4 regions of the Blautia sp. CAG:257 genome follow, and region 4 is predicted to be linked to each of the others. Evidence: predicted binding sites of a transcription regulator. Region 4 holds the regulator's gene; each other region holds the start of a gene.

Region 1 (8,120 bases), on a different contig from region 4:
CCTGCTTATTGCAATAGGTATAATGGGACACACCTATATCACCTCCGATATTCATTGGAAAGAATCAGATGTACTTCATCTTCTTACCTTTCCTATGGCAATGTCGATGTTCAATCCTTTTGCAGCAATTTTCCCGGCTTTTCCTCATGCAATGAGCTTTACAGAAGATTATAATACTTCTTTCTTTCGTTTTGTACTCATCCGCTGTACACGAGGAAAATATATTTTGCGAAAAATATTTAGTGTAGGGTTATCAGGGGGGATTATGATGATTCTGTCATATGGATTTATTTTTTTAATCGCTTTTTTAATTGGCGTCCCGACCACAACTGAAAATATTTCAGAATTTTATCTTAACACTCTCTGGTATCCTATTGCAGCAATATGGGGAGGAGGACTTGTCCTTCTTTTGAAACTTACTCTTGCTTTTTTATTCGGACTTGTATGGAGTAATATCTGCCTTTTTCTGTCTGTTTTATTTTTAAACAGATATGTAGCTTTTATCGGAACCTTTATTATATATCAATTTTTATGGCAGGCACTGTCCGCCAATATCTGGAATCCCGTATATTTACTGCGAGGCGATTGGGGATATACTTCTTATTGGCAGCCAGTTCTGATCCAGACATTTATATTTTTTATAGTATGTGTACTAAACTGGATAGGATTGAAAGGAAGGCTGAAACATGGATAAGCATAAATTAATATTAATACAATTAAAGCTTCAGTCTTCCATTCTTATCCCCCGAATCTGGGCTGGATATATCTATGGATTCTGGCTTGGCTTATCTATTTCGATACGTTATTTACAATTTGCAGCAGGAAATACAGTGGGAATTTTTGATTCTTTTCTCCTGCTATATAATGATATATTCCAGGTTACTCTTCTTGTAATTGGATTTTTTATAATAATTGCCGATGCGCCTTTTGTGAATTCTATGACTTATTTTACATTAATAAGAAGCAGTGGATTACTCTGGCGGCTATCCATGACATCTTATTTGCTTATACAGCTTCTTATATACCAGGCAATCATTATCATGGGCTGCATATTTCCAATTTTTATAAATGGAAATTTTACCTTTGAATGGAGTGATACTATACAAATACTGATTGGCGCAACACCCCAGATTGCAATGACTGAATACAGTCTTCCTATACCAAATAGTTGGATTTTAAGATTTTTCAGCGTAAATGAAGCTCTTTTTCATAGTTTTTTATTAACATCTCTTTATTGTTCCTTTTTAGGAATCATAATTTTTATCGGCAATTTAAGCTCCCGATTTCCGTTAGGAATGCTCTTTGCAATAGGAATTCATTTTTCAGGCATGCTGCTAATGTCTGGCTTTGTTCCCTTATATCATCCTGCTATGCTGGCACATGGAATAATGCAATTTCATATTCCTGGAAAAGAAATGTTATCTTTTACAGAAAGCTATTCATTATTTTTATTAAGCAATGTAATTTTGTTATCCACCCTAACTCAAATCTCAGGTCATATTGATTACAATATAGCTGTGAGCCAAAAAAACTGGTAAATGAGGATATAGATATGGCAATTATAGAAATTGATAATATCTCGAAAGAATTTTTTGGCGATATTGTTCTTCACTCTGTTAGTATCTCTTTTGAAAAAGGGAAAATATATGGGATAATCGGGAGAAATGGTTCTGGAAAGACAGTTTTATTAAAAATAATAAGTGGTTTTCTTAAACCAACCACTGGTACAGTAACTATTAATGGAATACTGCTTGGAAAGAAAAACGAATTTCCTGAAAACACAGGAATTCTAATTGAGAAACCGGGTTTCCTTCCATACAAAAGCGGTTTTCAAAATTTGAAATATTTAAGTCAAATCCAGAAGTTAATTAATGATCAGGAAATCTACAAAGTCTTAAAACAAACAGGTTTAACTTCTGCAGCAAAAAAGCTTGTTGGAAAATACTCTATGGGTATGAAACAGCGCCTGGGAATCGCACAGGCAATTATGGAAAACCCGGAAATCCTTATTTTGGATGAACCCATGAATGGATTAGATGATCAGGGCGCCTCACAAATGCGAAAACTTTTTCTGCAGCTTCGCAGTGAAGGAAAAACTATTCTTCTTGCCAGTCATATGCAGGAAGATATTCATGAATTATGTGATAAGGTATATCGTATAGATGCAGGAACCATAGAAGAAATAAAAATCTGATCCCCGGAACCGACACAGTCGGCCCGGGGATTTTATAAATAATAAAGGGATTTGTTTCAAATGGTTTTTCTATAAAGTTTACTGGAAATCAATGATGTCTGTCCAGCGAAGCAGGAATTCCTCTTCCTCTTTTACATCTTTGGTAAGCTGGGCTGCCGCCGCAATCGGAAGCCATTTCTGTACATACTGCTTTGCGGTATCGCTCTTCTTGCAGAAAAGCTTCAGGTACAGGTCAGCCATTTTTTCATCCTTCAGAGCAAATTCCAGATAAGTAATGGCTGCATCGCCGCTGGCATTTCCCTGAGTTGCATGGGACCAGTCTACGATCTTCATAGTTCCGTCCTCTGCAACGATCACGTTGCTTGGGTTAAAATCCCCATGGCAGAGCTTGGTGTGGTTTGGCATGGAATCCAGTCTTGTCAGCAGCTCATAGCGGACAGTAGCATCCAGCTTATCTTTCATACTCTCGATCTTGCGGGCAAATTTGTCCTTCTGGAGCGTAAGACGCGGAGCTTTTTTCTCATGCATGGAAAGCTGAAGATCTACAAATTTCTCCATGTATTCCTCAAGCTTATCCGGATTCTCGTTCATCAGCTGTTCCAGAGTTTTGCCTTCTGCATATTCGATCACAATGGCCCACTCGCCATCGATCTCAGTTACCTCCAGAACCTTCGGGATATCCAGGCCGCTTTCCTCTACGCGGGCCTGGCAGAGAGCCTCATTAAAGACATTTGCCTTTCCGTGCTCTTTGGTAAATACCTTGATAATACGGTCTCCATCTTTGTAGACAACTTTATATGGACGTGTCAAAAATACCTTTTTGTCTTTCAGCTTCATGGTAAATACCCTCCCTTTTCTTATTTGGACTCTTTTCCGTAGTATGCTTTCAGATAGATTTCCTTCAGCTCAGCCATTAACGGATATCTCGGGTTCGCTCCTGTACACTGGTCGTTGAACGCCTGTTCAGTCATCTCATCCAGAGTATCCAGGAAATATTTCTCATCTACGCCATAATCTTTGATGGTTGGCTTGATCTCAATGATCTTCTTCAGCTCTTCCAGCTTCTCAAGAAGTTTTTCAAATACTTCCTGATCATTTTTGCCTGTAAGACCTACGAAACGTCCGATCTCTGCATAACGTGCAAGTGTGTGCGGATACTGATACTGCGGGAATGTTCCCATTTTTGTCGGTACCTCAACACTATTATAACGCATTACATCTGTGAGAACCAGAGCATTTGCAATTCCGTGAGGAATATGATGGAAAGCACCAAGCTTATGAGCAAGAGAATGATTTACTCCAAGGAAAGCGTTTGCAAAAGCCATACCAGCCATGCAGGAAGCGTTTGCCATATGGTCTCTTGCCTCTACATCATTTCCGTCTCTGTAAGCTCTTGGAAGATAATCAAATACCAGCTTGATTGCTTTCAGAGCAAGACTGTCTGTATAGTCAGAAGCCATTACGGAAACATATGCCTCGATCGCGTGAGTCATAACGTCAATACCGGAAGCGCAGGTCAGGCCTTTCGGTGCGCTCATCATGTTGTCTGTGTCAACAATAGCCATGTTCGGCATCAGTTCATAGTCTGCCAGAGGCCATTTGATTCCTGTTTCTTTGTCTGTAATAATGGCAAACGGAGTTACCTCAGAACCTGTACCGGAAGATGTTGGGATTGCTACAAAGTAAGCTTTTTTACCCATTTTCGGGAAGGTATAGATTCTCTTGCGGATATCCATGAAATCCATTGCCATATCGTCAAAATCAGCGTCAGGATTCTCATAAAGCACCCACATAACTTTTCCGGCATCCATTGCAGAACCACCGCCAAGAGCGATAATGCAGTCCGGCTCAAAGGCGCGCATTGCTGCTGCTCCGGCTTTTGCAGATGCAAGAGACGGATCCGGCTCTACATCAGAGAAACAGGTGTGTACAATGCCCATCTGATCCAGTTTATCCTCAATCGCCTTTGTATATCCGTTTTTGTAAAGGAAAGAGTCGGTTACGATAAAGCAGCGTTTTTTGCCCATAACAGTTCCCAGCTCATCAAGGGCAACCGGCATACAGCCTTTTTTGAAGTAAACCTTTTCCGGGGTTCTCATCCAGAGCATGTTCTCTCTCCTCTCTGCAACAGTTTTAATATTGATCAGATGCTTTACTCCAACGTTTTCAGAAACAGAGTTTCCGCCCCAGGAGCCGCAGCCCAGAGTAAGGGATGGAACAAGCTTAAAGTTATAAAGATCTCCGATTCCTCCCTGGGAGGATGGTGTATTTACAAGAATACGGCAGGTTTTCATAGCTGCTGCATGTTTTGCCATTTTTTCCTTCTCATTTACATTGATATAAAGAGAAGAAGTATGTCCGTATCCGCCGTCAGCTACCAGCTGTTCAGCCTTTGCAAGAGCCTCGTCAAAGTTTTTTGCCTTATACATGGCAAGTACCGGAGAAAGCTTTTCGTGAGCAAATTCTTCGCTGATGTCCACAGACTCAACCTCGCCAATAAGGATCTTTGTTTCAGCCGGAACAGTCACACCGGCCATTTCTGCGATGGTAGCTGCTTTCTGACCTACGATCTTCGCATTCAGCGCGCCGTTAATAATAATTGTTTTTCTTACCTTGTCAAGCTCATCCTTTTTCAGGAAGTAGCAGCCTCTGTAAATAAACTCTTCTTTTACTGCCTTATATACGCTTTCCAGTACAGTAACAGACTGCTCGGAAGCGCAGATCATACCATTGTCAAAGGTTTTTGAATGGATGATGGAGTTTACTGCCAGACGTACATCTGCCGTATCGTCAATGATAACCGGTGTATTTCCGGCGCCAACGCCAAGTGCCGGCTTTCCGGAGGAATATGCAGCTTTAACCATTCCCGGACCACCTGTTGCCAGAATAATGTCTGCTTCCTTCATAACCAGATTGGTAAGCTCAAGGCTTGGAACATCGATCCATCCGATAATACCCTCCGGAGCGCCTGCCTTTACGGCTGCTTCAAGAACAAGCTTTGCTGCAGCAATAGTACAGCCTTTTGCACGAGGATGTGGGCTGATGATAATTGCGTTTCTTGTTTTTAATGCGATCAGTGTTTTAAAAATCGCTGTGGAGGTAGGATTTGTTGTAGGAATAACTGCTGCGATCAGGCCAATCGGCTCTGCAATCTTTTTGATTCCATAAACCGGATCGTCTTCGATCACGCCACAGGTTTTTGTGTTTTTATAAGCATTGTAAATATACTCTGCTGCGTAGTGGTTCTTAATAACTTTATCTTCCACAACGCCCATGCCTGTTTCCTCAACAGCCATTTTTGCAAGGGGAATACGTGCTTTGTCAGCAGCGGTAGCCGCAGCCTTGAAGATTTTGTCTACCTGCTCCTGTGTATAGGTGGCGAAAAGTTTCTGTGCTTCTTTCATCGCAGCCATTTTTGCTTCCAGTGCCTCTGCAGTGTCGATTACAGCCGGGATGTGGGTTTCTGTCTTTGCCATTTGAAATCCTCCTTGTTAATCCATTTATATTCTCTTACTTGTTACTTCGTTTTGATAGAGCGACAAATAATTATGTTAATTGATTAACGTTAAATATTTGTCAATCTTGATGGCTTTATTATATTAGTTTGTTAATCATTTGTCAATCTTTATCTCAATAAAAAAATATTTAAAAATAAATCTTAAATCTCTCTTTTTTTGTTTAATATATACAAAAACTTTTCTGTCATATTTTTTTATACCAACGCATATCTTAGTTGATGGGGACTGTTTTTCTGGCTGATATCTGCCACAAACAGTTATTCTGACAGACACTCAGGCTTTCAGATATATTTTACCCGAAATTAACTCAAACTTTTTTTCTATTTATTATAAGGAGTGTAAAGTAATGAACAGTTGTATTGCAGTAAAAGACCATTGGAAATTTATTTATGCACAGATTGAGGAAGAACAGAAGAAATTGAAAAAGAAAGAGCAGTTAAGGCGTGCACTGACATCTGAAACATTCTGCACAAAGGGAAAATGCGCCGTCAGCCTTATGCTGGCAAAGCTTGATATTATTAATACAATCCTTACCATGAAATATCAGCGCAATGTCATTCAGATGAAAACCGGACGGCTGAAGGAATACGACAGCGTATATAAAAAAATGCAGAAAAAAGGGCTTGAACTGAATTTTAATGTTGCCCTTGAAAAAATAAACGACCTGATTGGTGTAAGAGCCATCTGCTCTTATGTAGACGATATCTACCAGGTTGCCCAGATGATCAAAAAGCAAAAAGATATCCGCATTCTGAAAACCAAGGATTACATACAGGAGCCAAAAGCCTCCGGCTACCAGAGCCTTCATCTGATCCTGGAAACAGCAGTCCCCTTTCAGGAAGATATCCAATGGATAAAAATAGAGCTTCAGCTCCGCACTGCCGCCATGGATTACTGGGCAAATCTGGATCATCAGCTCCGCTATAAGCGTGGAAAAAAAGAAACTCAGTTTATCGACGAGGAACTTCAGCAGTGCGCTGCCGTCATCCGTGCGCTGGATCAGAAAATGCTGACTATCCGAAAAAAGATTGATAAAATTTAAACAGGATTCTCTTCCTGTTTTATGGAAAAAGAATCCTGTTATCGTTTTTACGTTATTATTTTCTTTTTTGTCATCATAAAAACAGCTGACTGTGAGAAGAGTATACTACTCCTTCCGACATTAGCTTTCCTCTGTCAGGGAAAACTCTGCTGCCAGCTTTTTAAATTCCGGAAGAGAATTGATAATCGTCTCATAGGAAACGCAGTAGGCAAGTCTCACATATCCCGGACAGGCAAAGGAACTTCCCGGAACCATAAGAATATTATACTTTTTTCCTGCCTCACAGAATTCCTTTTCATCATCAACCGGAGATTTCACAAAAAGATAAAAGGCACCCTGCGGTTTGATACACTGAAAACCACAGGCAGTAAGCCCGTTATAGAGAGCCAGACGATTTTTATCATAGGCCGCCACATCCACTTCTGCGTCCACGCAGCGGGCAATCACCTTCTGCATCAGGGAAGGCGCATTGACGCTTCCCAGAATACGGTTGGCAATACCGGCGGCTGCAATTACTGTTTCACTGTCCTCAAGGTCATCGGGAATCACCAGATATCCGATCCTTTCTCCCGGAAGAGACAGAGATTTGCTGTAAGAATAGCCTACTACAGTGTTTTTGTAGTATTTTGTAAGGTATGGAACTTCTGCCCCGTCATAGGCAAGCTCACGATAAGGCTCATCAGAGATCAGATATATCACACTGCCATATTCCTTCTGCTTTTTCTCAAGAATGGCTGCCAGAGCCTTAATTGTATCTTCCGAATAAATAACACCTGTAGGATTATGGGGACTGTTTACAATAACTGCCCTTGTGTTTGCAGTGATTTTTCTTTCCAGTTCCTCCAGATCCGGCTGAAAGGTTTCTGTATCAGGAGAGATTTCCACAAGCTTTCCGTCATAATTTTTTACATATGCACCATATTCCAGAAAATATGGTGCAAAAACAATTACTTCTTCACCGGGATTCAAAACTGTTTTCAGAATCACGTTCAGTCCGCTTGCAGCTCCCACTGTCATGATCAGGTTTTTCGCAGAAAAATCTGTCCCAAAACGGCGGTTCAGAGACTGCGCAATGGTTTCACGCACATCCTCAAATCCTGCGTTATTCATATACCCGTGAAGAGTTACAGGATCCTCATTATTTGCCAGATCAACAATGGCTTCCCGAACACAGTCAGGCGCGGGAACGCTGGGATTTCCCAGGCTGAAATCATATACTTTATCTGCTCCGTACTGTTTTTTCAGACGATTCCCCTCCTCAAACATAGTACGGATCGCAGAATTATTCTGAACAAAAGGAATCATTTTTTCTGCTATCATATCCGTCAGCTCCTGTCTTTTTTACTTTTGTTATGGCCAAAGGCAA
Region 2 (8,120 bases), on a different contig from region 4:
CTCTGTGACACCTCTTCTTCGCGAGGATAAAGAAATCCTTGCATACAAACGTGAGTATCAGGGAAAAGAGCTTTATGTGTTCTGTAATTTCTTTGACGGTGAAGTAGAGGTGCCGTATTCCATTCCGGAGGACTGCAGGAGTATCCTCTCTAATTACGGAGAAGAGATCAGTCCGAAGGAGCTTGTTTTAAGACCTTATGAGGCAGTGATGTTCCTGCGCTGAAAGAGAGAAAATTATGAAGTTTAAGGCACTTACCACCTGTTTTGCCGGAGGGGGCACAGGTCATTATACTCAGCAGGGACGTCTGGTTCCGGATGAAAAAAATACAGAAAACCAGGTGCTTAATCTGCATCCGGAGATTTCCCGGGAAGCATTTGAGGGATTCGGGGGCGCAGTGACAGATGCAGCGGCATATGTGTATTCTCTGATGAATGAGGAACAGAAAAAAGAAGTCCTTTCTACATATTTCAGTAAAGAGGGACTTGGCTACCGGCTTCTGCGTGTTCCTGTTGACAGCTGTGATTTTTCTCTGGAAACCTATGATTCGCTTGTGGAAAAAGAACCCGTAAAGGTGGCGGCCCAGAGAGCGGGAAAATATATTTTTCCAATGCTTAAAGATATTTTTGCAGTCTGTGAGGAGCCGCCGGAGATCATGGTTTCTCCCTGGTCTCCGCCGGAATATATGAAAACAAACGGACAGCGCCAGTGGGGCGGACATCTGAAAAAGGAATATTATCCGGACTGGGCTGAATATATCTGCCAGTATATCCTTGCCCTGCAGGCAGAGGGCTTTCCGGTAAAACGAATGTCCATTCAGAACGAGGCAAACGCAGTACAGAAATGGGATTCCTGCCTGTACAGTGCAGAGGAGGAGAGAGAGTTTCTGAAAACAGCTCTTTATCCTGCGCTGAAAAAACATGGGCTGGATAAAATTGAAATCTATATCTGGGATCATAATAAGGAACGGCTTTATGAACGGGCGGTGGAAACCATTGACAGTGAAACAGAAAAAATGATCACCGGAATGGCCTTTCACTGGTACAGCGGAGATCATTTTGAGGAAATGGAGCTGGTGCGGAAACGATTTCCCGGACTGAAGCTGATCCTTTCCGAAAGCTGCCTGGAATACTGCAAATTCCGGTCAGATGATGTGACAGAGGGCGTTTTTTCTCTTCTTCATGAGCTGATCGGGGACCTCAATCATGGAATGAGTATGTTTCATGACTGGAATCTCTGTCTGGATGAAGAGGGCGGTCCTAATTATGTTGGAAATTACTGTCATGCTCCCTGTCTTTTCCATAAAGGAAAGAAACGGCTGCTCCCCCAGCCGACCCTTGACTGTTTTTATCACATCTCCCATTATCTGCGTCCCGGAAGCGTGCGGATCGCCCATTCTGTATACACAGATAAGATAGAGTCTGTTGCCTATAAAAATACAGACGGAAGCATCATTCTGGTTATTCTGAACCGGACAGAAAAACAGCTTCCTGTAAATCTGAGGCTTCATGGACAGACTGGGACTTTAAATGTTCTTCCCCAGTCCGTCACTACCTGCACAATAGAATACGAATGATAAAAATTTTCGGAATAATACAGAAATGATCTGCAGATAAAATAAGGCACTGCCCACGGATAAAAACGTTTGCTGTGCCTTATTTGGATGATCTGTTTTTTCTTTCCTTATATCGTGAGGACTGGTCATTGCATTTTCCGCAACAACCGCTTACTTATCCGGCTTACCGGATATAATTCTGAATATATTCCTGAGTAGTGTTGTCAATCAGGTGATAGATAAGCTCTGCCATGGCTTCCGGAGATTCATGCTCTGTTCTGGACAGCCATGTTTTGATCATTCCGATACAGCCGCTGAGACAAAAGGCATAGGCATAGCGTATCTCGCTGTCAGTAGCCGGAAAGCTGCTCTGTTTCAGGAATCTGTTGGCGATCAGTGTCTCAATCCGCTCCACAAAATCCATGTCTCCGTTAGGTCCCAGAAGCGCCAGGGAAAGGTCCCGGTTGCTGTCCATAATGGAGAAAAAACGGGCAAGAAAGGGAATGATCTTTTCCCTTTCTGTGCAGTCGTCGGGACAGCCTTCCATAGCTTCCCGGATGTCTGCCATAGCTTCCTCTTCAATTTTTTCAAGCATCTGGTAGATGTCTGTATAATGCAGGTAAAAGGTGGAGCGGTTAATATCCACCTCGTCTACCAGTTCCTTTACAGTGATTTCTTTGATACTTTTTTTCTGCATCAGGCGGGCAAGTCCCTGCCTGAGCTGCATCTTTGTTTTTCTGACTCTTCGGTCAACTTTTTTAGCCATGAAAAAACCTCCAATCTTTTTGCAAAAAAAGGCATTGTTTTGGTAGAAATGTCGAATTTTATGTTTAGTAGACAAAATACAAAAAAATGTCTATTAATAAATATTAAGCTCTTTTTTTGTCGCTTGTATTTTTTTTCAGTTTTAGTATAATACGTTTTGTAAAGAAAAGCAACACATTGTTTATTAATAGAAATAAAAATGGTTAATAGAATTTAAGCTATTACTAGAACAATGATTGATTAACAGAATATAATGTAATCAACAGAATCAGGCAGATTCTGTACGGCAGAAAGTGTCTGATCTGTTTAAATAAAGTAATTTCTATATAAAAATATATCATGAAAGAAAGGGAACAGCTATGATCAAAAATGAGTGGAAAAATCTGCTGAAGAACAAAATGCTGGTAGTGGTTGTTGCGGCAATTATCATAATCCCGGTTATTTATGCGGGATTGTTCCTGAAATCCATGTGGGATCCATATGGAAGTCTGGATCATCTTCCGGTAGCTGTGGTAAACAATGACAAATCAGTAGAATACGAGGGAAAAACTCTGAGTGTGGGCAGTGATATGGAAGATGCCCTGAGGGATAACGATTCCCTTGATTTTCATTTTGTGGACAGTAAAGATGCAGAGCAGGGCCTGAGAAATGGTACATATTATATGGTAATTACCATTCCGGAAGATTTTTCTGAGAATGCTTCTACTCTGATGGATGAGAAGCCAAAGAAAATGGAACTGGAATATGAAACAAATCCGGGAACCAATTACATTGCTTCCAAAATGAGCGAGAGTGCTGTTGTAAAAATCCGTGACGAGGTAGCTTCTCAGGTAACAGAAACCTATACGCAGACAGTTTTTGACCAGATTACAGAGGTTGGAGACGGTATGCAGGAGGCTGCCGATGGTTCAAAGGAACTGAAGGACGGACTTGGAGATGCTTCTGACGGAAATAAAACCATTACAGACAATCTGAAAAAGCTGGCGGACAGCACGCTTACCTTTAAGGATGGAGCAAATACTCTGACAGAAGGTCTGAAAGAATATACGGACGGTGTGGCGCAGGTAGATGACGGAGCTACACAGCTGAATGATGGAGTGGGAACTCTGACAGCAAAGGTTCCTGAGCTTACAGCCGGTGTAAATAAGCTGAATCAGGGCGTTAAGGATTATACAGACGGCGTTGCAAAGCTTGACGCAAATTCTGCACAGCTGACAGCCGGAACAGCAGATCTTCAGGAAGGAGCAGGGACTCTGAAAAAAGGTCTTGATACCCTGAAGGATGGAACTACACAGTATGTAAGCGGAGCAAATACTCTTGCAGACGGAGTGACACAGTATGTTGCCGGAGCAGATCAGCTTGCAGCCGGAGCAAAACAGCTTTCACCACTGGAGGGAATCGGTCAGGTATCTTCAGGTATTTCACAGCTGAACAGTTCTGTTTCCAAAGGAGAGGGATCTCTGAAATCAGGAACTCAGCAGCTGGAATCCGGTTTAGGGGAACTGTACGGACAGCTGAAAGAGCTGGGCGGCAGCCTGACAGCAGAAAATATCAAAAAGCTGACAGCCGGTTTAAATGAAGCGAAAAACGGAATGGAAAGCGCAGGAAAGGGAATGACCGCCGCCTCTTCCGGAATGACGCAGGCTGCAGAGGGAATGACAAATGCAGCAGGTGTGATCACACAGGCCGGACAGGGTATTTCTACAGTGGCAGCACAGGTACAGAACGCATCAAAACCTGTGGCAGACGCAGTAAATGGAGTGACAGGAATTGTAAACCAGTGTGCTCAGGATGCAAATGGAAAGCTGGATGCGGCAAGAGCCCAGGTAGATGCGGCTAATGCCCAGATCGCTTCTGCAAACGGACAGATCGAGGCGGCAAACCAGCAGATATCAGGCATGCAGGCATCTATGGCAGGCGCCCAGGCAGCCATTCAGGGAATCCAGGGTTCAGCCGACGAAAACGGAATGGTTTCCGCAGCAAGCCTGAATGCTGTGATCGGAATGCTTGGCAATTCTGCTTCCGGTGTATCCGGAGTAGATGCAGTACAGAACAATGTGGAAAACATGGATGCTTCTGCCTATACTGCACAGGCTCAGCAGATTGCAGATGCAGCTGCTGGACAGCTGGCAGGTGTACAGGAAACACTGAACGGAACTGCGGGACAGTTGAATGCAGCTGCGGAAGGGCTGAAAAAAGGAGCAGAAACTCTTGGCGCAAAATCAGGAGAAATGAAAGCCGGAGCAGATCAGATGGCAGCAGGGGCTGAGAAAATGGGAGCCGGAGCAGAGAATATTCCGTCCATTCCATCAGATCCTATTAATCAGGTGACCGGCGCGGTAGGCCAGCTTTATGCAGGATCTCAGAAAGTAAATCAGGGTGTTGGAGCAGTTGCTTCAGCTCTGGGTACACTGGAAGAGGGAACAAAGGATTTCCCGAAAGCAGCTGCCGGTGTAAAAGCTCTGAATGAGGGATTTGCACAGCTGACAGCCAATGACAAAGCTCTGACAACAGGAGCAAAAACGCTGAAGGCTGCAGGCAGTACGGTAACAGGAGGAATCAGTCAGCTGACAGCCGGAGGAAAAGATCTTGCAGCCGGAGTAGGCACGTTAAGTGAGGGAATCAAAACCTATACAGCCGGAGTCAGAACACTGGCAGGAAATAATGACGCTCTTACCTCAGGAACTCAGCAGCTTGCGTCAGGAGCCGGAACTCTTGCAGCCGGAGCAGCGCAGCTTGCAGATGGAACAAAAACTCTGAAAGCCGGAACCAGCAAACTGGTTTCAAATAACAGTAAACTGAACAGTGGAGCAACCCAGCTTGCAGATGGTGCAGGACAGATCCAGGACGGCTCTTCACAGCTTTATGACGGCTCAAAAGAGCTGGGCGATGGAATCAAAAAATTAAACGATGGTTCAGAAACCCTGCAGACAAGTCTCAGCGACGGAGCAAAGCAGGTAAAGGAAACAAAAGCAAACGATGATATGATAAGTATGTTTGCCGCACCGGTCAAAGAGGAAGAAATACAGATGACAACAGTGGAGAATAACGGTCATGCCATGGCTCCTTACATGATGTCTGTAGGTCTCTGGGTCGGCTGTCTTGCCTTCTGTCTGATGTACCCTCTCACTGAGTACAAAGGAAAATTAAAATCAGGATTTGCATGGTGGGCAAGTAAGGCGTCTGTTCTTTATCCGGTGGCAGTCCTTCAGGGAATTCTTCTGATCGTCCTGCTTCACCTGATAGACGGATTTACTCCGGCAGAAATGATGAAGACAGTTCTCTTCTCCTGTCTGGCATCTGTGGCATTTACTTCTATTATGTATTTCTTTAACATTACTTTCGGTAAGGTGGGAAGCTTCCTGATGCTGATCTTTATGGTAGTTCAGCTTGCAGGTTCGGCAGGAACTTATCCGGTAGAGATTTCACCTTCCTTTGTGGCAAAGATTCATAATTATCTGCCTTTTACCTACACGGTAAACGCATTCCGAAGCACCATTGCAGGGGGCGAAAGTATAGGAACGGCAGTTGTTGTACTGATTGTGCTGGCAGTTATATTTACAGCGCTGACAATCTTACAGTTTAACCATATGGCACACGCCAGAAAACGCGGAAAGACAGTTCTTTATGACTGGCTGGAAGCTCATGGAGTAGCATAAAAACGAAAAACGCTGCAGCTCAGGATCTACAGAGGATTCCGGGCTGCAGCATTTTTGGCAGTAATTATGTATTATTTTTCAACGATCTCAAGGATTTCCATTGGACAGGCTTTTACACAGATACCGCAGGCTGTACATTTGGATGCAGTTGGTTTGTCCTCAGCTTTTACCATCAGGCCGAACGGACAGGCTTCCACACACTTTCCGCAGCCGGTACACAGTTTTTTATTTACCATGTATACGCCTTTTGCGTTCTGGGTGATCGCGCCTGCTTCGCAGACCTCTGCACATTTTCCGCACTGAGGACATGCCATTGGCTTTGGCTCTCCCTTGCGTTCTACGATCTGAATGCAGGATTTGAATACATTAGATTCCTTGTAATAAGCATTTGAACAGGCCTCTACACATTCCAGACATGCCATACAGGTGGCGCCTTTTTTTACTGTCAGTTTTTTCATTACCTTACCTCCGCTTTTTGTTGTTTTTACCATACTCATCATCTGCTGTGTTCAGCTTGTTACATTATATCATTCTTTCCGTATATCTACAATTTGTTTTGTTCTTTTTTTCACAAACTTAAAATGCAAATTTTAATTCCACTCTCCAATTCATGATGGAATTTACTCTTGCACAAGTAGAATTTAGTCTTTCATACGAAAGAATAGGAATCCATTCCTGTGCTGGCTATTGGTATCTCAATCCACTTTGCCTGTCAAGGGCTTGCTATACAGGACAAAATATAATCACCTGAGGTGGTTTGGAATGCATTTTGGGAATTTTTTTCTGCGAATGTCTGGCGTTAGTCTGAAGAATAGGGTATGATAGTAAAAAGGATATTTAACAGATTCCTCACATTTTTCCCACAAAGTAAACACAAATTTTTTTTATACTCAGACCATCAAAAGGAAAACAGAGATATTTTCAGGAGGGAATTTATTATGGAGAATATGAACAACAACATGAATGATAATCTTAATAACATAAATGATAATAATGACCGGGACAACAAAAAGAACAAGAAAAAAATGAGCTTTAAAAAGGGAGCGGGAATTGCTCTCTGCGCTGTTCTGGTAGGAGGCCTTGCATTTGAAGGCGTCAGCGCTGTAAACGGCTGGGATTTTAGCAACATTGTACAGGCATCGGATAAGGACGAAAATAAAACCACACTTTTGAAAACAAAGAAGAAATCAGACGATAAGGATACGGAAAAGACTGAGGAAAAAACAGAGGATTCCAAAGATAAGGATGAAAAGGCAGAAGAGGATTCTGAACAGAAAGTAAAGGGAAGTCTGGACGTATCTGATATTGCGGCAGAAGCAATGAAATCCGTAGTTGCCATTAACACCAAATCTGTGCAGGAGGTTCAGACCTATATCGGAGACTTTGGTTTCGGAGGATTTACCACTCAGGAACAGGAGGTTGAGGGAAGCGGCTCCGGTATCATTGTGGGAAAAAATGACGAGTCTCTTCTGATCGCAACAAACTATCATGTAATCCAGGGTGCAGATACGGTATCTGTTACCTGTATTGACGGAGAGGTTTATGAGGCAATTGTAAACGGTTATGATGCAGATAAGGATCTTGCAGTTGTTTCGGTTGCTCTTTCTGATATTTCCAAAGATACCATGGAGCAGATCGAGGTTGCCACAGTGGGAAGCTCCGATGATCTGAGAGTAGGCGAGCAGGTAGTTGCCATCGGAAATGCTCTTGGATACGGACAGTCTGTAACAACAGGTATTGTCAGCGCCAAAAACCGTAAACTGGATGATTCCGGACAGGCAGATGAAAATTCTGACGGTGTAAACCTGATTCAGACAGATGCGGCTATTAATCCCGGAAACAGCGGCGGAGCTCTTCTGAACATGAACGGAGAGGTTGTGGGAATCAATTCTGCAAAGCTTGCTTCCACAGAGGTCGAGGGTATGGGATATGCCATTGCCATTACAGACGTATCTGATATTCTTGAGAATCTCATGAATGAGACACCGAGGGATAAGGTGGAGAAACACGGCGCCCTGTCCATTACAGGCAGCTCAGTAAGTGAAGAAGCATCTGCGGTTTATGACATTCCGGAAGGTGTTCTGGTTGCGGAAGTAATCAAGGACGGAGCTGCAGACAAGGCGGGAATCAAAGAAAAGAATAT
Region 3 (8,120 bases), on a different contig from region 4:
TTTTTCTGTACTTCCGGAAGCTTTTCAAAAAAATCATCACAAATGGCTTCTGCCCTGGCGCAGGCCTCTTCCTTCTGTATATCCTGGTCAGCATAAAGAAATGCAATTTCCACCTGACTTTTCAGTCTGTCATAAAAATCATTCAGAAGAAATGCTGTAAACTGCTCCGGAAACAGCCTTGCCGCTGTATCCTCACCAAAATATCCCGGAAATATCACAGACCGGAGATTTCTCACCAGATCAATGATCACAGATCTGTTAGGAAGGCTTCTTCCGTTTTTCGGCATAAACAGCTCTTCCCTGTCATAATTTTCTGTAAGACTTTCTGCAGCTTTTAAAACTGCTTCTTTTTTTCTGCTCATAATTCCTCCTGTCTGCTGAAATCTTTTTATCTTATAATATAGTATAGCTTTTTCTGTGCGTCAAGGAACAGAAACAGATTCCAAAAATAATTTGACTTTCCCCGGGCCAGCCGATATAATAAAATCTGTCATGGAGATGTACCCAAGTGGCTGAAGGGTCCGCACTCGAAATGCGGTAGGCCGGGCAACCGGCGCGAGGGTTCAAATCCCTCCATCTCCGTCTTGACAAACAGATTTTTTCATAGTATAATAGTTTTTGTTTGATGCACATATAGGGGATTGGTCAAATGGTATGATAGGGGTCTCCAAAACCTTTGGTGGGAGTTCGATTCTCTCATCCCCTGCTTTTACGGATATCCGGAATTCTGACATGAATTCCGGATATTTTATTTTACCGCCGATAAACTCTCAGGAGGAAACATATGGAACGTTTTCTTACCTTTACTGTAAATAAAGATTCCGGCTTCTACACAGTGGGCCAGGTTCTGCGCTCACAGGGAGGCCTGACAAAAAATCAGATTTCCCGGGCAAAATTCCGCCCACAGGGAATTCTCAAAAACGGGATCCGCTGCCGGGTCACAGAATCTGTTTATCCGGGAGATATGATTACTGTATGTCTGGAAGAATCCGGTTTAAGTTCCGGGCATCTGGCCTCCCCTTCTGAGTCTGCTCTGCCGCCTCTGGAAATTCTGTATGAAGACCAGGATCTGTTGGCGGTAAACAAGCCTGCCGGAATTGTCACCCATCCTTCCGGCTGTCATTATCGTGACAGTCTTTCCAATCAGGTTTCCTGGTACTTCCGTTCCAAAAAAGAAAAGATCGTCATCCGCCCTGTAGGTAGACTGGACCGGGAAACCTCGGGAATCGTAATTTTTGCCAAAAATCAGACGGCTGCTGCCAGACTGCAGGCCCAGCGCTGCCACAATCATCTGAAAAAGCAGTATCTGGCAGTGGTATCCGGATGCCTGCCTGTTGATCCCTGTGCTGAAAAAACTGTGCATCCGTCCTCTTCTGCGCTTTTGTCACAGGGACACACCATCAGTCTTCCCATTGGCCCGGATCCTTATGATCCCCGGCAAATGACCGTATTGCTGTCAGATGACTTTACCTTTGGCAGCTTTCCTGTAGATCTTGAAAAAAGTCCTTCACAGCAACATCCTCAGTCGCCTCCGGGTGGAAATTTTAAAACTGCCGTCACCCATTATCAGGTACTTCACAGTACTGCTGACTGGTCTCTCGTTTCCCTCTTCCTGGATACCGGACGGACTCACCAGATCCGTGTACACATGAAATCCACAGGCCATCCCCTTCTGGGAGATACCTTATACGGAAACACCGGAGAATCCCCTGTGTCCTTTTCCTTTACAAGAGCTGCCCTTCATGCCTGGAAGCTCTCTCTGGAACATCCTTTTGAGGACAAACATCTTATATTGGAGGCTCCCCTGCCGGAGGATTTTTCTTCCCTGGCAAAATATCTTCCATAAGCCTTCTCCGCACAAACACGACAGGAAAATCTTACCTGCCGTGTTTGTGTGACTTAACTTTTTTTTGCCGGTAACACCTGTACACAGGGCTGCCGCAGCAAAAACCTTTTTCATGTATCCACAGTTTCCTGCCATCTGTACTTTATCATTTTGAAGCTGTTCCAGAAACTGACACAGATACAGAAACTCATCATTATGACATTTCTTACTGCTGCATTTTCATTTATCTCATGTAAACCTTTATATCACCTGATACTCTTCCACATCTTATCCGCATCCCTCCAGAATACTTTTTCTCCTGTAAAATCCCTTTGATTTCTGCCATTATAACAAAATTCCCCATGTTGTAATTGTATTACATCTGTATTTCAGATAATTTTCATCCAATTTTGTCTCAGAAGTATTTTTCTTGCATTTTTACATTGTTAAAAAATTATTTTTCCGGTTGATTTTGTCCCGCATTTATGTATAATATATAGAGGAAAGCTATAGTTCCACTTCTTTCACAAGATAACATAAGGTCTGACAGTCAGGCTGTTATCCTATTACTATTTTAAGAAAAGAGGTAAATGTAAGATGGCAAAAATTGATTTAACCAAGTACGGCATTACCGGAACCACAGAAATCGTACACAATCCTTCTTATGAAATGTTATTCGAAGAGGAAACAAAACCGGAGCTTGAAGGCTTTGAAAAAGGTCAGGAAAGTGAACTTGGCGCAGTCAACGTTATGACTGGTATCTATACAGGCCGTTCACCTAAAGACAAATTCATCGTTATGGATGAAAACTCCAAAGATACTGTATGGTGGACTTCCGATGAGTACAAAAACGACAACCATCCGGCTTCCCAGGAAGCATGGGACAGCTGTAAAGATCTTGCTCTGAAAGAGCTCTCCAATAAGAGACTTTTCGTAGTAGATGCTTTCTGCGGCGCTAACCACGACACACGTATGGCTATCCGTTTCATCGTTGAAGTGGCTTGGCAGGCACATTTCGTAAAGAACATGTTCATCATTCCTACTGAGGAAGAGCTTGAGAACTTTGAGCCGGATTTCGTAGTATACAACGCTTCCAAAGCTAAAGTAGAAAACTACAAAGAACTTGGTCTGAACTCTGAGACAGCAGTTCTTTTCAACATCACAAGCCGTGAGCAGGTTATCCTGAACACATGGTACGGCGGAGAAATGAAAAAAGGTATGTTCTCCATGATGAACTACTATCTGCCGCTTAAGGGCATCGCTTCCATGCACTGCTCTGCAAACACAGATATGAACGGTGAAAACACAGCTATCTTCTTCGGACTTTCCGGAACAGGTAAAACAACTCTTTCCACAGACCCGAAACGTCTTCTGATCGGTGATGACGAGCATGGCTGGGATGACAACGGTATCTTCAACTTTGAGGGCGGATGCTACGCAAAGGTTATCAACCTTGACAAAGAATCTGAGCCGGATATCTACAATGCGATCAGACGCAACGCTCTTCTTGAGAACGTTACTCTTGACAAAGACGGAAAGATCGACTTCGCTGATAAGAGCGTAACAGAAAACACTCGTGTTTCCTACCCGATCGACCACATCGACAATATTGTTCGTCCGGTTTCCGCAGCTCCTGCAGCTAAGAACGTAATCTTCCTTTCTGCAGATGCTTTCGGCGTACTGCCTCCAGTATCTGTTCTTACACCGGAGCAGACTCAGTACTACTTCCTGTCTGGCTTCACAGCTAAACTTGCTGGTACAGAGCGTGGAATCACTGAGCCTACACCTACCTTCTCCGCTTGCTTCGGACAGGCTTTCCTTGAGCTTCATCCGACAAAATACGCTGAGGAGCTTGTTAAGAAGATGGAAGCAAACGGCGCTAAAGCTTATCTTGTAAATACAGGATGGAACGGCTCCGGAAAACGTATCTCCATCAAAGATACCCGTGGTATCATCGATGCAATCCTTAACGGAGACATCAACAACGCACCGACCAAGACTATCCCGCACTTCAACTTCGAAGTTCCGACAGAGCTTCCGGGCGTTGATACAAACATTCTTGATCCTCGTGACACCTACGCAGACGCTTCTGAGTGGGAAGTAAAAGCAAAAGACCTTGCACAGAGATTCGTTAAGAACTTCGCTAAATACGAAGGAAACGAAGCCGGCAAAGCTCTTGTTTCAGCAGGTCCTCAGGAATAATTCTTATAACTGACAAAAAAGGATGTGATTGCTCACATCCTTTTTTTGTTACTGTGCAAATCTCTTTAAAATTCCCAGCATCACATGAACCGCTGTATCCATTCCCTCTGCTGTGATATGCTCATAAGGGCCGTGGAAAGCATAGCCGCCTGTTCCAAGATTCGGACAGGGAAGCCCCCGGAAACTAAGCTGAGCTCCGTCTGTGCCTCCGCGGATCGGATCTGTATTGGGCTCCATTCCCAGTTCTCTGATCGCATCCTTTGCATAATCCACAAGCTGCATACACGGCGCTACTTTTTCTATCATGTTGCGATACTGCTCATGAATTTCAAGGCTTACTGTTCCCTGACCGTATTTTTCATTCATGATTTTTTCAATATGTCTCAGAGTATTTTCTCTTGCCTCAAAAGAGGCTGCGCTGTGATCACGGATAATATACTGAAGCGTTGCATTCTCCACAGTGCCTTCCATCTCACAGAGATGGAAAAAGCCTTCATACAGCTCTGTATGTGCAGGTGTTTCCAGATTTGGAAGCATACTGTTGATCTCCATTCCCACAAGAGCCGCATTTATCATTTTGTTCCTGGCTTCGCCTGGATGAATATTAAATCCTCTGATTTTAAACACTGCCTCGCTGGCATTAAAATTCTCGTATACAATCTCATTTTCACAGCCGCCGTCTGCAGTATAGGCATACTGGGCTCCAAATGCCGGAATATCCAATTTATCTGCGCCGCTTCCCACCTCTTCATCCGGTGTAAAAGCAATACATATCTTTCCGTGAGGCATGGTTCCCTTCAGCAGCTCTTCTGCAACTGTCATGATCTCTGCGATTCCGGCTTTGTCATCTGCCCCCAGAAGAGTGGTTCCATCCGTAGTGATCAGTGTTCTTCCCTTCAGCTCTTTCAGATGAGGAAAGGTCTTAACAGAAAGCACCTTTCCGCTGTCTCCAAGCGTTACATCCTCTCCATTATAATTTCTGTGTATCTGAGGATTTACATGTTCTCCGCAAAAATCCGGGGCAGTATCCAGATGAGCGATCAGGCCGATCGCAGGTTTGTCTTCATATCCCGGTGTTGCCGGAACAGTCCCGTATACATAACAGTTTTCATCCACCCTGACGTCTTTCACTCCAAGCTTTTTCATTTCCTCTGCAAGAATCTCTGCAAGATCAAACTGACGTCTGGTGCTTGGCGTTGTATTGCTGTTTTCATCACTTGTTGTGTGGATTTTTACATAATTCAAAAATCTCTCATATGCTCTCATGTCATTCTCCTGTTCTGATGCTTGATTTACAGTGAAGCCTTCCGGACAAAGGCCGCAGCTGTTTTCTGAATAAACTCATTATAATATAAGAGTGTTTAAAATACAACGAATCCTTGCTCTATTCCGATCCATTGGTTTCCAGTCCGCCTTTTTCTCTGTTTGTCATTCCCTTCTTCATATGGTATACTTGCATCAGTGGGAAATCCTACAATTATCCATATCGGAGGTACAAAATGACAAAAAAGAATCTGATCGTCGGACAGTCCGGCGGCCCTACAGCAGTGATCAACAGCAGTCTTTACGGAGTGGTTTCCGAGGGAATTGCTCATTCTGATGAGATTGGCGAAGTTTACGGTATGGTAAACGGAATCGAAGGCTTTCTTGAGGACAGGATTCTGAATTTCCGTGAAGCTCTACCCGGTGAACAGCTGGATTATCTGAAACACACACCAGGCGCTTATCTTGGTTCCTGCCGTTACAAACTGCCGGAATCTCTGGAAGATCCGGTTTACCCTCTTCTTTTCCAAAAATTCGAGGAAATGAATATCGGCTGGTTCTTCTATATCGGGGGAAATGACTCCATGGACACTGTAAGTAAGCTCTCCAGATACGCTGCTAAGACAGGCAGCTCTATTCGCGTGATCGGCGAGCCTAAAACCATTGACAATGACCTTGTACATACCGATCATACTCCGGGATACGGAAGCGCCGCAAAATATGTGGCATCAACAGTACGCGAGATCACTTTGGATGCCAGCGTTTATGAAAAAAAATCCGTAACCATTATTGAGATCATGGGACGTCACGCCGGCTGGCTTACTGCTGCCTCTGCCCTTGCCCGCAAGTACAAAGGCGACAATCCTTTCTTTATTTATCTCCCGGAAAGCGCTTTTGATACAGAAAAATTCCTCAAAGATGTAGAAAGTGCTTTTGAAAAAAACTGCAATGTAGTTGTGTGTGTTTCCGAAGGAATCCATGATGCGGACGGTACCTTTATCTGTGAGTATGACAGTTCTGTAGGTACAGATACCTTTGGTCACAAAATGCTTGCAGGCTGCGGAAAATATCTGGAAAATCTGGTTCGTGACCGTCTTGGAGTAAAAGCCCGTTCTGTAGAGCTGAATGTAAGCCAGCGCTGCTCTGCTTCTCTTATCTCCGCCGCTGATCAAAAAGAGGCGGTTTCCGCCGGACGTTTCGGTGTTCAGGCTGCTTTAAATGGCGAAACAGGCAAAATGGTCTCTTTTGTACGCCGTCAGGCTGAAGACGGATCCTATCAAATGGAATGTGGACTGGAAGATGTAAATCTGATCTGCAATGAAGAAAAAGAAGTTCCGGCTGAATGGATCACAGAAAACGGTTCTGATGTATCTGAAGAATTTATAAAATATGTAACCCCCCTTGTTCAGGGCAGTGTCAATGTACCTCTGGGCGAAGACGGTCTTCCGGTATTTGTTTACAGAAAATAAAATATACGAAAAATCAAGAAAGAAGCTGACATATAAGCAGCTTCTTTCTTGATTTTGTTATTCTGAAAATTCTTTATGATCTCTCTCTAATTGTTCTTCTACTTCTTTTTGCTTTCGCTCTTCTTCTTTTTTCTCATCCCTGCTTTTTGGAAGGATCACATTCAGAAGTACAGCGATTATTGTTGCAAGCACTACCGGAGATTTTCCGAATATTGTAGTAACCCATGCCGGAAACGTAGAAAGCGCTGCCGTTGCCTGAGAAACGCCTACTCCCAGAGCTGCTGCAAGACCTACGATCGAGGAATTGCGGTAATCCAATCCATTTCCGCAGAAGCCACCAGCTTCATTCCGGTCATTGCTATAGAGGCAAAAACAGAAACCGTTGCTCCTCCCAGTACACACTGAGGAATCGTAGTGAGCAGGGCTGAAAACTTCGGAACAATTCCCGCTACTGCAAGAATCACTGCTGCCAGCCCCAGAACACAGCGGTTAATAACTTTTGTTGTGGTGACAATACCGACATTCTGGCTGTAGGTCGCTGTTGGCAGGCATCCAAAGCATGCGCTTAAAATATTCGTCAGTCCATAGGCCACAATACCGCTTTGAAGCTCTCCGTCCTTAGGTGTCCGGTTCATTGCTCCGATGGTGGTTGCAGAATAATCGCCGATCGCCTGAACAGAATTAATTGCAAACAAAAGCCCTATAGCCACGCAGGAAGAGATCTCAAATTCTATCCCAAAATGCATAAATTCCGGAACCTGGAACATGCCCGCCTCACCTACGCTGGAAAGATTCACCATTCCAAACGGAATCGACACAATGTAGCCTGCAATAATTCCAATAAGAATAGAAGCCAGTTTCCAGATTCCTTTTCCAAAATGGTTCAGAGCAGTCACTACTGCAAGAGTAAAAAACGCAACCAGCCAGTTCTGCCATGCTCCATAGTTTTCGCTCCCTACTCCCCCTGCCATATAGTTAATGGCCGTAGGATACAGAGACAGACCTATGGTGAACACAACGGTTCCTGTGATCAGAGGCGGGAAAAATACACGGATCTTTTTTACCAGAAGTCCCATAATAAGGGCCACAATACCACCTACGATCTGTGCTCCAAAAATCGTAGCAATCCCATAGCCTTCTGCAATAGCCTGCATACTCGGCACATAGGCAAAGCTTACTCCCATGATCATGGGAAGGCCTGAACCAATTGCAAATTTCCCTCGTTTTCCAATGGGAAAAAGCTGAATCAGCGTAGCAAGCCCGGACATAAGCAGAGAAGCCTGTATCAAAATTACACGGTCTTTTGAATTCAGACCGCCTGCTGCGGCTCCTGCCACAATAATTGCCGGCGTAACACAGCC
Region 4 (8,120 bases):
AAAGCGCCTCTCCTCTGTACATACAGAGCATTCCGGCAAGAACCCCTGCAAGTACATCTCCGCTTCCGGCTGTTGCCATTCCGGCATTTCCGGAAAGATTATACCATACTGTGCCATCGGAACCGGCCGTTACAGTACAGGCATCCTTCAGTACACAGACAGAGCCCGAAGCTCTGGCATATTCCAGTGCCGAGGCTTCCCGGCTGTCCTGCAGCTCTCCAATACTTTTTCCGGTAAGCCGGCTCATCTCTCCCATATGGGGAGTCAGAATCACATGACTGCCCAGAAGGTTTTTCCAGGACAGATTTTCTGCCAGAAGGTTCAGACCGTCTGCATCAAGCACCACTTTTTTTCCGGATAAAGCTTTTTCCAGAAACCAGTGCACCTTAAACCGTGTTTTTTCCGAAATTCCAAGTCCCGGCCCCATCAGGATCACATCACACCAGTCAAAGGCATTCTGATAGGCCGCTTCTCCTTTTCCACAATCAATAATGGCTTCCGGAAGCAGGCTCTGCAAAGGAATACGGTTGCTTTCATCGGTAAGAATACGTACCATTCCCGCACCGCCGGCAAATGCTGCCGCTGCGCAGAAATAGGCGGCGCCGCACATTCCCGGGCTTCCTGCCACTGCAAGAACCTTTCCGAAGGTGGACTTGTTTCCTTCTGGTGTTCTTCCGGGAATCTTTTTGGTATCTTCCACTTCCAGAATTCTCTTTTTCTCAAAAACACCAGACTCTCCGTAAACGCCAATATCGGCCAGAACCGTTCTTCCGGCATTTTTTCTGCCCGGATAAAGGCACAGCCCCGCCTTCAGAAATCCAAAGGTCACGGTAAGATCCGCCTCAAAAGCAGCACCCATCACTGCGCCGGTATCTCCGTTCACCCCGGATGGAATATCAACAGCTACTTTCCAGGCAGTCATCCGGTTCATGGTTTCTATCAGTTCTTTATATTTTCCCATAACAGGACGGGCCAGTCCCACACCGAAAACAGCGTCTACTATAGTAGTATATTCACGCCACTGCGGGTTATTCACAACCGGAACATGATAATTTGATGCAATGGAAAGCTGGCGCGCGGTTTCATGGGTAAAAGAGGAATGATTTCCTGCCACATAAATCTCAGCCTGATATCCATGAAGAAAAAGGATCCGGGCAATGGCAATTCCGTCTCCTCCGTTATTTCCGCTTCCGCAGACACAGAGAATCTTCTCTTCTGTGTTTTTTTTATGAAACACCTTTTCCATTTCTTCCACAGTTTTCAGAGCCGCCCGTTCCATAAGAACACAGGAAGGAATGCCTCTCTTTTCAATCGTATACGCATCCAGCTGCTTCATTCTCTCACAGCTTACCACTTCTTTCATCTGATCCCCTCCTTTTTTGTATCTGTCTGCTTTATGTCTTTTTACATCAAAAGGCTGTCAGCCCGGAATAGGGTGACAGCCTGCTGAGATGGGCTAATTTTCGTGTTCCTGACGGTACTGGCTAAGATTGTAAGAAAGCCGCATAAGGCTCTCGGAAAGATGTACATTCTCTACGATCACATCATCAGGAGTATCCAGATCAATATGCGCAAAATTCCAGATTGCCTTGATTCCGTTCTCAATCAGAATATTTGCCATATCTCCGGCCTTATTTTTCGGAAGCGTAAGGATTGCGATCTCAATCTGATTTTCCTTCAGGAAAAACGGAAGATCACTGATCATCTGAATCTCAATTCCCCGCACTGCGATCCCTTCCAGTACAGGATTGATGTCAAAAATGCCCATCAGCTTAAATCCGCGTTTTTCAAAATCCACATAGTTTGCCAGCGCCTGTCCAAGATTACCGGCGCCCACGATGATCATGGGATGAACCGTATCCAGTCCCAGAATCTTTCCGATCTCTGTGTACAGGTATTTCACGTTATATCCGTATCCCTGCTGTCCGAATCCGCCGAAATTATTCAGGTCCTGACGGATCTGAGACGCTGTCACATGCATTTTTTTGCTGAGGTCATTGGAAGAAATACGCTCCACATTTTCTTCCAGCAGTTCTCCAAGATATCTGTAATAACGCGGCAGCCTTTTTATCACTGCTTTTGAAATTTGTTTTGCCTCCACGGGATGATCCTCCTTCTGATTTCCTATTAATTATAACGAAATGTTATTTTAATGTCAAATAAAGTTTTTTCACTTCGCAAAAACTTTTTGGTCTTTACAAAATCATTGTAAAAGCCTTATAATCTTACAGTACGTATTAAGATAAATTAAGGCATTTGCGGAGGAACAACAATGATTTTAGCATGTCAGGGCATCTGTAAATCCTTTGGCGAAAAAGAGATTTTAAAAGATGCCTCTTTTCACATAGAAGAGCGGGAAAAAGTCGCTCTGATCGGTAATAACGGCGCAGGAAAAACCACTTTGCTGCGCATTATTATGGAAGAGCTTTCTGCTGATTCCGGAAACGTGATACTGGCAAAAGATAAACGTATGGGATATCTGGCTCAGTATCAGGATATTTACGGACAGCGCACCATTTACGAAGAGCTTCTTACAACCAAACAGCACATCCTTGATATGGAAGAACGCATGCGCTCCATTGAACTGGAAATGAAGCATGTACAGGGCGAAGAGCTGGAGCAGCTTATGAACACCTATACCAGACTTACCCATGAATTTGAGCTGGAAAACGGCTACGCATACAAAAGCGAGCTTACCGGCATACTGAAGGGTCTGGGCTTTGGGGAAGAAGACTTTGAAAAACCGATTGAAACTCTTTCCGGAGGCCAGAAAACAAGGGTAGCTCTTGGCAAGCTTCTGATCTCCAGGCCGGATATCCTTCTTCTTGACGAGCCTACCAACCATCTGGACATGGAAAGTATTGCCTGGCTGGAAACCTATCTTCTGAATTATCCGGGAGCTGTTTTTATTGTTTCCCATGACCGTTATTTTCTTGACAAGGTAGTGACTAAGGTAGTAGAAATCGAAGCCGGTCAGGTGATTTCTTTCCAGGGCAACTACTCTTCTTATGCAGAAAAAAAGGCGCAGCTGAGAGACGCCCAGTATAAGGCATACCTGAATCAGCAGCGGGAAATCAAGCATCAGGAAGCTGTGATCGTTAAATTAAAGTCCTTTAACCGTGAAAAATCAATCCGCAGAGCTGAAAGCCGTGAGAAAATGCTGGATAAAATCCAGAGACTTGACAAGCCGGTGGAAATCCAGACTCATATGCGTCTTTCTCTGGAACCAAGAACCGTAAGCGGAAATGACGTTCTTACTGTAGAGGATCTGTCCAAAAGCTTCCCCGGCCAGACACTTTTTACAAATATCTCCTTTCAGATAAAAAGAGGTGAGCGGATTGCGCTGATCGGAAATAACGGGACAGGAAAGACTACCATGCTGAAGATTCTTAACAGCATCCTTCCTGCAGACTCCGGAAGCTTTTCCCTGGGCTCCAAGGTTCAGATCGGCTACTATGATCAGGAGCATCATGTGCTTCATTCAGAAAAAACTATTTTTCAGGAAATTTCGGATTCCTACCCCACACTGACGGAAACAGAGATCCGAAACATGCTTGCCGCCTTTCTTTTTACCGGAGATGATGTTTTTAAGGAAATCTCTTCTCTTTCAGGTGGAGAAAGAGGAAGGGTCTCTCTTGCCAAGCTGATGCTCTCAGAAGCCAATTTCCTGATCCTGGACGAGCCCACCAACCATCTGGATATTGCTTCCAAGGAAATTCTGGAGGAAGCTTTAAACAGCTACAGCGGAACCGTCCTTTATGTTTCTCATGACCGTTATTTTATCAATCAGACCGCTACAAGGATTCTTGACCTGACCCATCAGGCGATTGTGAATTATATTGGTGACTACGATTATTATCTTGAGAAAAAAGAGGAGCTGACGGAAAAATATGCGCCTGCCCCGTCTGATCCTGCTGAAACCAGAGCACCGGAAACAGATAACTCTGACAGCAAGCTTTCCTGGCAGCAGCAAAAGGAAGAACAGGCCCGCAGGCGAAAACTGGAAAACGAACTGAAAAAAACAGAAGCCAGGATCGAAGAGCTGGAAAAAAGAGATAAAGAAATCGATGAAACTCTGGTGCTTCCGGATGTGTGCACCAATGTGGCGCGCTGTACTGAATTAAGCCGCGAAAAAGAGGCGGTTCTGAAGGAACTGGAAGAATTATATGAAAAATGGGAATCCCTCGCCTGAGGTTTTCCCATTTTTGCTGTCCGAAACCGCTGTTCATATGATCCAAAGCAGTTCCTGTTATTTTGATTTTTGTACGGTTACTTCATTATACGGTCCAGTGACTCCCGCACGGCCAGAATAAAGTCTCTGCTGGAAAGCACCTTTGGATGCTTGATGGTTGTGATCATGGCAAGATCCTTTGTCATCTTTCCTGCCTCAATCGTAGAAAGAGTTGCTTTTTCCAGTTTATCCGCAAACTCAGTCAGAGCTTTATTTCCATCCAGTTCTCCTCTTTTACGAAGCGCGCCTGTCCATGCAAAAATTGTTGCCACTGAGTTGGTAGAGGTTTCTTTTCCTTCCAGATGTCTGTAATAATGTCTCTGTACTGTTCCGTGGGCCGCCTCGTACTCATAGTATCCGTCCGGAGAAACAAGAACAGAGGTCATCATGGCAAGAGAGCCAAAAGCAGAAGAAACCATGTCGCTCATAACGTCTCCGTCATAGTTTTTGCAGGCCCAGATGAATCCGCCCTCGGCTTTCATTACACGGGCAACCACATCATCAATCAGGCTGTAGAAATATGTCAGTCCTGCCGCATCAAATTTCGCCTTAAATTCCTCTGTAAAGATCTTCTGGAAAATTTCCTTGAATTTGCCGTCATAGGTTTTGGAGATAGTATCCTTTGCTCCAAACCACACATCCTGCTTTGTATCAAGAGCGTAATTAAAGCAGCTTCTTGCGAAGCTCTCAATGGATGCTTCCATATTGTGCATTCCCATGGCAACACCCGGAGCCTTAAATTCCTGTACAAGAGAGCGTTTCTCTTCTCCGTCCTCAGAAGTATATACCAGTTCTACCTTACCCGGTTTCTCTACATAAAATTCTGTGTTTTTATACACATCGCCATAGGCATGACGGGCAATGGTAATTGGTTTTTTCCAGTTACGTACACAGGGTTCGATTCCTTTTACAACAATGGGAGCCCGGAATACCGTTCCGTCAAGAATAGCGCGGATGGTTCCATTAGGGCTTTTGTACATTTTTTTCAGATCATATTCCTTCATTCGGGCATGATTTGGAGTAATCGTAGCGCATTTTACTGCAACACCGTATTTTTTTGTGGCATTGGCAGCATCTACGGTTACCTGATCGTCTGTTTCGTTCCGGCAGGCAAGCCCGAGATCATAATATTCCGTATTCAGATCCACATAGGGAAGCAGAAGTTCCTCTTTGATCATTTTCCAGAGAATACGGGTCATCTCATCTCCGTCCATTTCTACCAGGGGTGTTGTCATTTTAATCTTATCCATGTATTTTATCTCCTCTCCGGTTGAAGCATGTTCTGTTTAGTATTGTACAAAAAAACTCCTCTTCCGTCAACGCTGATGCTTTCACTTCATAAAATATTTATGATTCTGCCCCTCTTTCGTCTACAGTTCCAGAAACCGTTCCAGGTTAAATCTGCCCCATCCCTGCTGGTTTCTGGGAAATCCCATATCATCTGCACTGTCCTTCAGCATCATTTTAATCTCCACATTGGTAAGAAGGGGATCTTTTTCAAGCGCCAGAGCAACGGCCCCTGAAACAAAGGGCGTAGACATGGAGGTTCCGCTTTTCATCCGGTATCCGCCCTTTGATGAGCAGGAAATGATCCGGTTTCCGGGAGCTACAAGATCCGGCTTACATATACATTCAAACGTAGGGCCTCTTCCGGAAACTCCTTCCGTTCCCACAAGCATGTCACTGGAACCTACGGTAATGATCTTTCTGCTGCTTCCCGGCGCTGTAATGCTCCCTGGCAGCGGTCCCTGATTTCCTGCCGCTGCCACGACCACCAGCCCCCGATCCCATAATTTCTCCACTCCCTGTATCAGGCTGTTATGTTCTTTTCCGTTTTTACAGGTGGTTCCCACAGAAATATTCACAACACGGATATGGTATTTTTGCATATGACGGATGATCCAGTCAAAGGCGCACAATACATCCTCTTTGTTTCCGTTCCCAAACCGGTCCAGAACCTTCAGCCCGATGATCCCGCATCCAGGAGCCACTCCCCTGTATTTTCCCCCGGAGGCTGTTCCGTCTCCACAGAGAATTCCGGTTACATGAGTTCCATGCCCATTATCATCATAAGGAGTCTGTTTATGTGAAATAAAATCAGAAAAAGCACAGATTCTGTTTCCAAAATCCGGATGCGGAGAAATGCCTGTATCCAGAATTGCCACACCGATGCCCTTTCCGGTATAATTCATCATTTTCATGAATATACTCCAAAAAAGAAGCTTTATTTTAATGTATTCAGTCTGAGAATTATTTGCGAATTTTATAGAATATGAATATTTTTCATAGATTTGCCAATACTGTAAACCATCGGAATAACTTAAGTATGGATCACAGATTGCAGCCGACAGGATACTGACCGCCCTGATGAAACCCGCTGCATAAAAAGGAGGATTTTCATGGCGTTTATTTTATTTCTGATCATATTTTTCTGTCTGCAGTCCTTTGTCCTGTTCTGTTGTGTAGCTGCCGGAAACGACCCGGCATCTCAACTGATCTCAGATCAGGAGCAGATGGACTATATCAAAACCTGGATGGAAAACCACGAAATGTAACCGGAATTGAAAAAACAAACCGCAGGGAGACAATCAGCCAATCTCCTTCTGCGGTTTCTTACATAATCTATAACGGATCAGAGACTTGCTCTGATCACCTTAGGCTTGCAGCCTGCGTCTTCCAGAGCCTTTACAATCTGATTTTTATGATCGGTTCCAAAGGCCTCCATGGTTACTTTCAGCTCTACGGCCGCATTACGGTTGGTGGTAACAAACTGATTATGGTCAAGCTTAATGACATTTCCCTGATTCTGAGCTATGATGCTTGCCACACGTACCAGCTCTCCTGCTTTATCCGGAATCAGCACAGAAACTGTAAAAATACGGTCTCTCTGGATCAGTCCGTGCTGAACTACAGAGGACATGGTAATTACATCCATATTTCCTCCGCTTAAAATAGACACTACTTTTTTTCCGGTAAAATCCAGGTGGCGAAGAGCCGCCACAGTCAGAAGCCCGGAGTTTTCTACGATCATTTTATGATTTTCAACCATATCCAGAAAAGCCATGATCAGCTCATCATCTTCAATGGTAATGATGCTGTCCAGATTTTCCTGAAGATACGGGAAGATATGCTCGCCCGGAGTCTGCACTGCAGTACCGTCCGCTATGGTATTTACATGAGGAAGGGTTACTACTTCTCCTTTTTCCAGAGACGCTTTCATACAGGCTGCTCCTGCCGGCTCTACTCCGATCACCCTGATATGAGGATTCAGAAGCTTCGCAAGAGTGGAAACACCGGTAGCCAGACCGCCGCCGCCAATAGGTACAAGAATATAATCTACAAGAGGAAGCTCCTGGACGATCTCCATGGCAATGGTACCCTGTCCGGTGGCAACTGCCGGATCATCAAAGGGATGGATAAACGTATAGCCTTCCTTTTCTGCCAGCTCCAGAGCATAAGCGCAGGCCTCATCATAGACATCGCCCTTCAGGATCACCTCTGCACCATAGCTTTTTGTCCGTTCCACCTTAATAAGAGGCGTTGTGGTAGGCATTACGATGACCGCCTTTACCCCGAATTTGTGAGCCGCATAGGCAACACCCTGGGCATGGTTTCCGGCTGAAGCAGTGATCAGTCCTTTTTCTCTTTCCTCATCTGATAAAGTGCTGATCTTATAGTAGGCTCCGCGCACCTTATATGCACCTGTCCTCTGCATGTTCTCCGGCTTCAGAAAAACTCTGTTTCCGGTGAGCTCGGAAAAATAACTGCTTTTGATCAGCTTTGTCTCCTGGGTTACTTTTTTTACAATCTCTGAGGCTTCCTCAAAATTCTCCAGTGTAAGCATATTCATTTTCTCCTTCCCGTATTCTTAATCTTCTTTTTCGTTTAC

The links. The regulator Rex, encoded in region 4, represses fermentation and respiration genes when NADH is low (regulators of the CRP and FNR family bind a similar motif). The targets are predictions, from matches to a motif close to ATTGTTAANTANTTAACAAT.
Region 1: the regulator Rex is predicted to act here: its motif matches at 5,798-5,817, upstream of adhE (bifunctional acetaldehyde-CoA/alcohol dehydrogenase).
Region 2: the regulator Rex is predicted to act here: its motif matches at 6,533-6,552, upstream of QVP40_RS04185 (4Fe-4S dicluster domain-containing protein).
Region 3: the regulator Rex is predicted to act here: its motif matches at 2,268-2,287, upstream of pckA (phosphoenolpyruvate carboxykinase (ATP)).

The regions. Positions count from the first base shown of each region.
Region 1 is NZ_HF999003.1:1,551-9,670, reverse strand. It holds gene QVP40_RS02675 (hypothetical protein) at 1-694, shown strand, start outside; gene QVP40_RS02670 (hypothetical protein) at 687-1,538, shown strand; gene QVP40_RS02665 (ABC transporter ATP-binding protein) at 1,553-2,194, shown strand; gene QVP40_RS02660 (aminoglycoside phosphotransferase family protein) at 2,273-3,031, opposite strand; gene adhE (bifunctional acetaldehyde-CoA/alcohol dehydrogenase) at 3,052-5,670, opposite strand; gene QVP40_RS02650 (GTP pyrophosphokinase) at 6,059-6,754, shown strand; gene QVP40_RS02645 (pyridoxal phosphate-dependent aminotransferase) at 6,875-8,074, opposite strand; gene QVP40_RS02640 (sodium-dependent transporter) at 8,080-8,120, opposite strand, start outside.
Region 2 is NZ_HF999021.1:34,086-42,205, reverse strand. It holds gene treC (alpha,alpha-phosphotrehalase) at 1-223, shown strand, start outside; gene QVP40_RS04200 (glycoside hydrolase family 30 protein) at 237-1,574, shown strand; gene QVP40_RS04195 (TetR-like C-terminal domain-containing protein) at 1,738-2,319, opposite strand; gene QVP40_RS04190 (YhgE/Pip domain-containing protein) at 2,678-5,977, shown strand; gene QVP40_RS04185 (4Fe-4S dicluster domain-containing protein) at 6,049-6,468, opposite strand; gene QVP40_RS04180 (S1C family serine protease) at 6,916-8,120, shown strand, end outside.
Region 3 is NZ_HF999006.1:767-8,886, forward strand. It holds gene epsC (serine O-acetyltransferase EpsC) at 1-362, opposite strand, end outside; tRNA gene QVP40_RS03015 (tRNA-Ser) at 495-582, shown strand; tRNA gene QVP40_RS03020 (tRNA-Trp) at 636-706, shown strand; gene QVP40_RS03025 (RluA family pseudouridine synthase) at 785-1,846, shown strand; gene pckA (phosphoenolpyruvate carboxykinase (ATP)) at 2,423-4,027, shown strand; gene pepT (peptidase T) at 4,076-5,293, opposite strand; gene QVP40_RS03040 (6-phosphofructokinase) at 5,527-6,759, shown strand; partial or broken gene QVP40_RS03045 (uracil-xanthine permease family protein) at 6,817-8,120, opposite strand, start outside.
Region 4 is NZ_HF999046.1:48,694-56,813, reverse strand. It holds gene QVP40_RS06510 (bifunctional ADP-dependent NAD(P)H-hydrate dehydratase/NAD(P)H-hydrate epimerase) at 1-1,363, opposite strand, end outside; gene QVP40_RS06505 (redox-sensing transcriptional repressor Rex) at 1,457-2,101, opposite strand; gene abc-f (ribosomal protection-like ABC-F family protein) at 2,273-4,192, shown strand; gene QVP40_RS06495 (NADP-dependent isocitrate dehydrogenase) at 4,270-5,481, opposite strand; gene QVP40_RS06490 (S8 family peptidase) at 5,602-6,432, opposite strand; gene QVP40_RS06485 (hypothetical protein) at 6,631-6,786, shown strand; gene ilvA (threonine ammonia-lyase) at 6,864-8,075, opposite strand; gene ftsY (signal recognition particle-docking protein FtsY) at 8,100-8,120, opposite strand, start outside.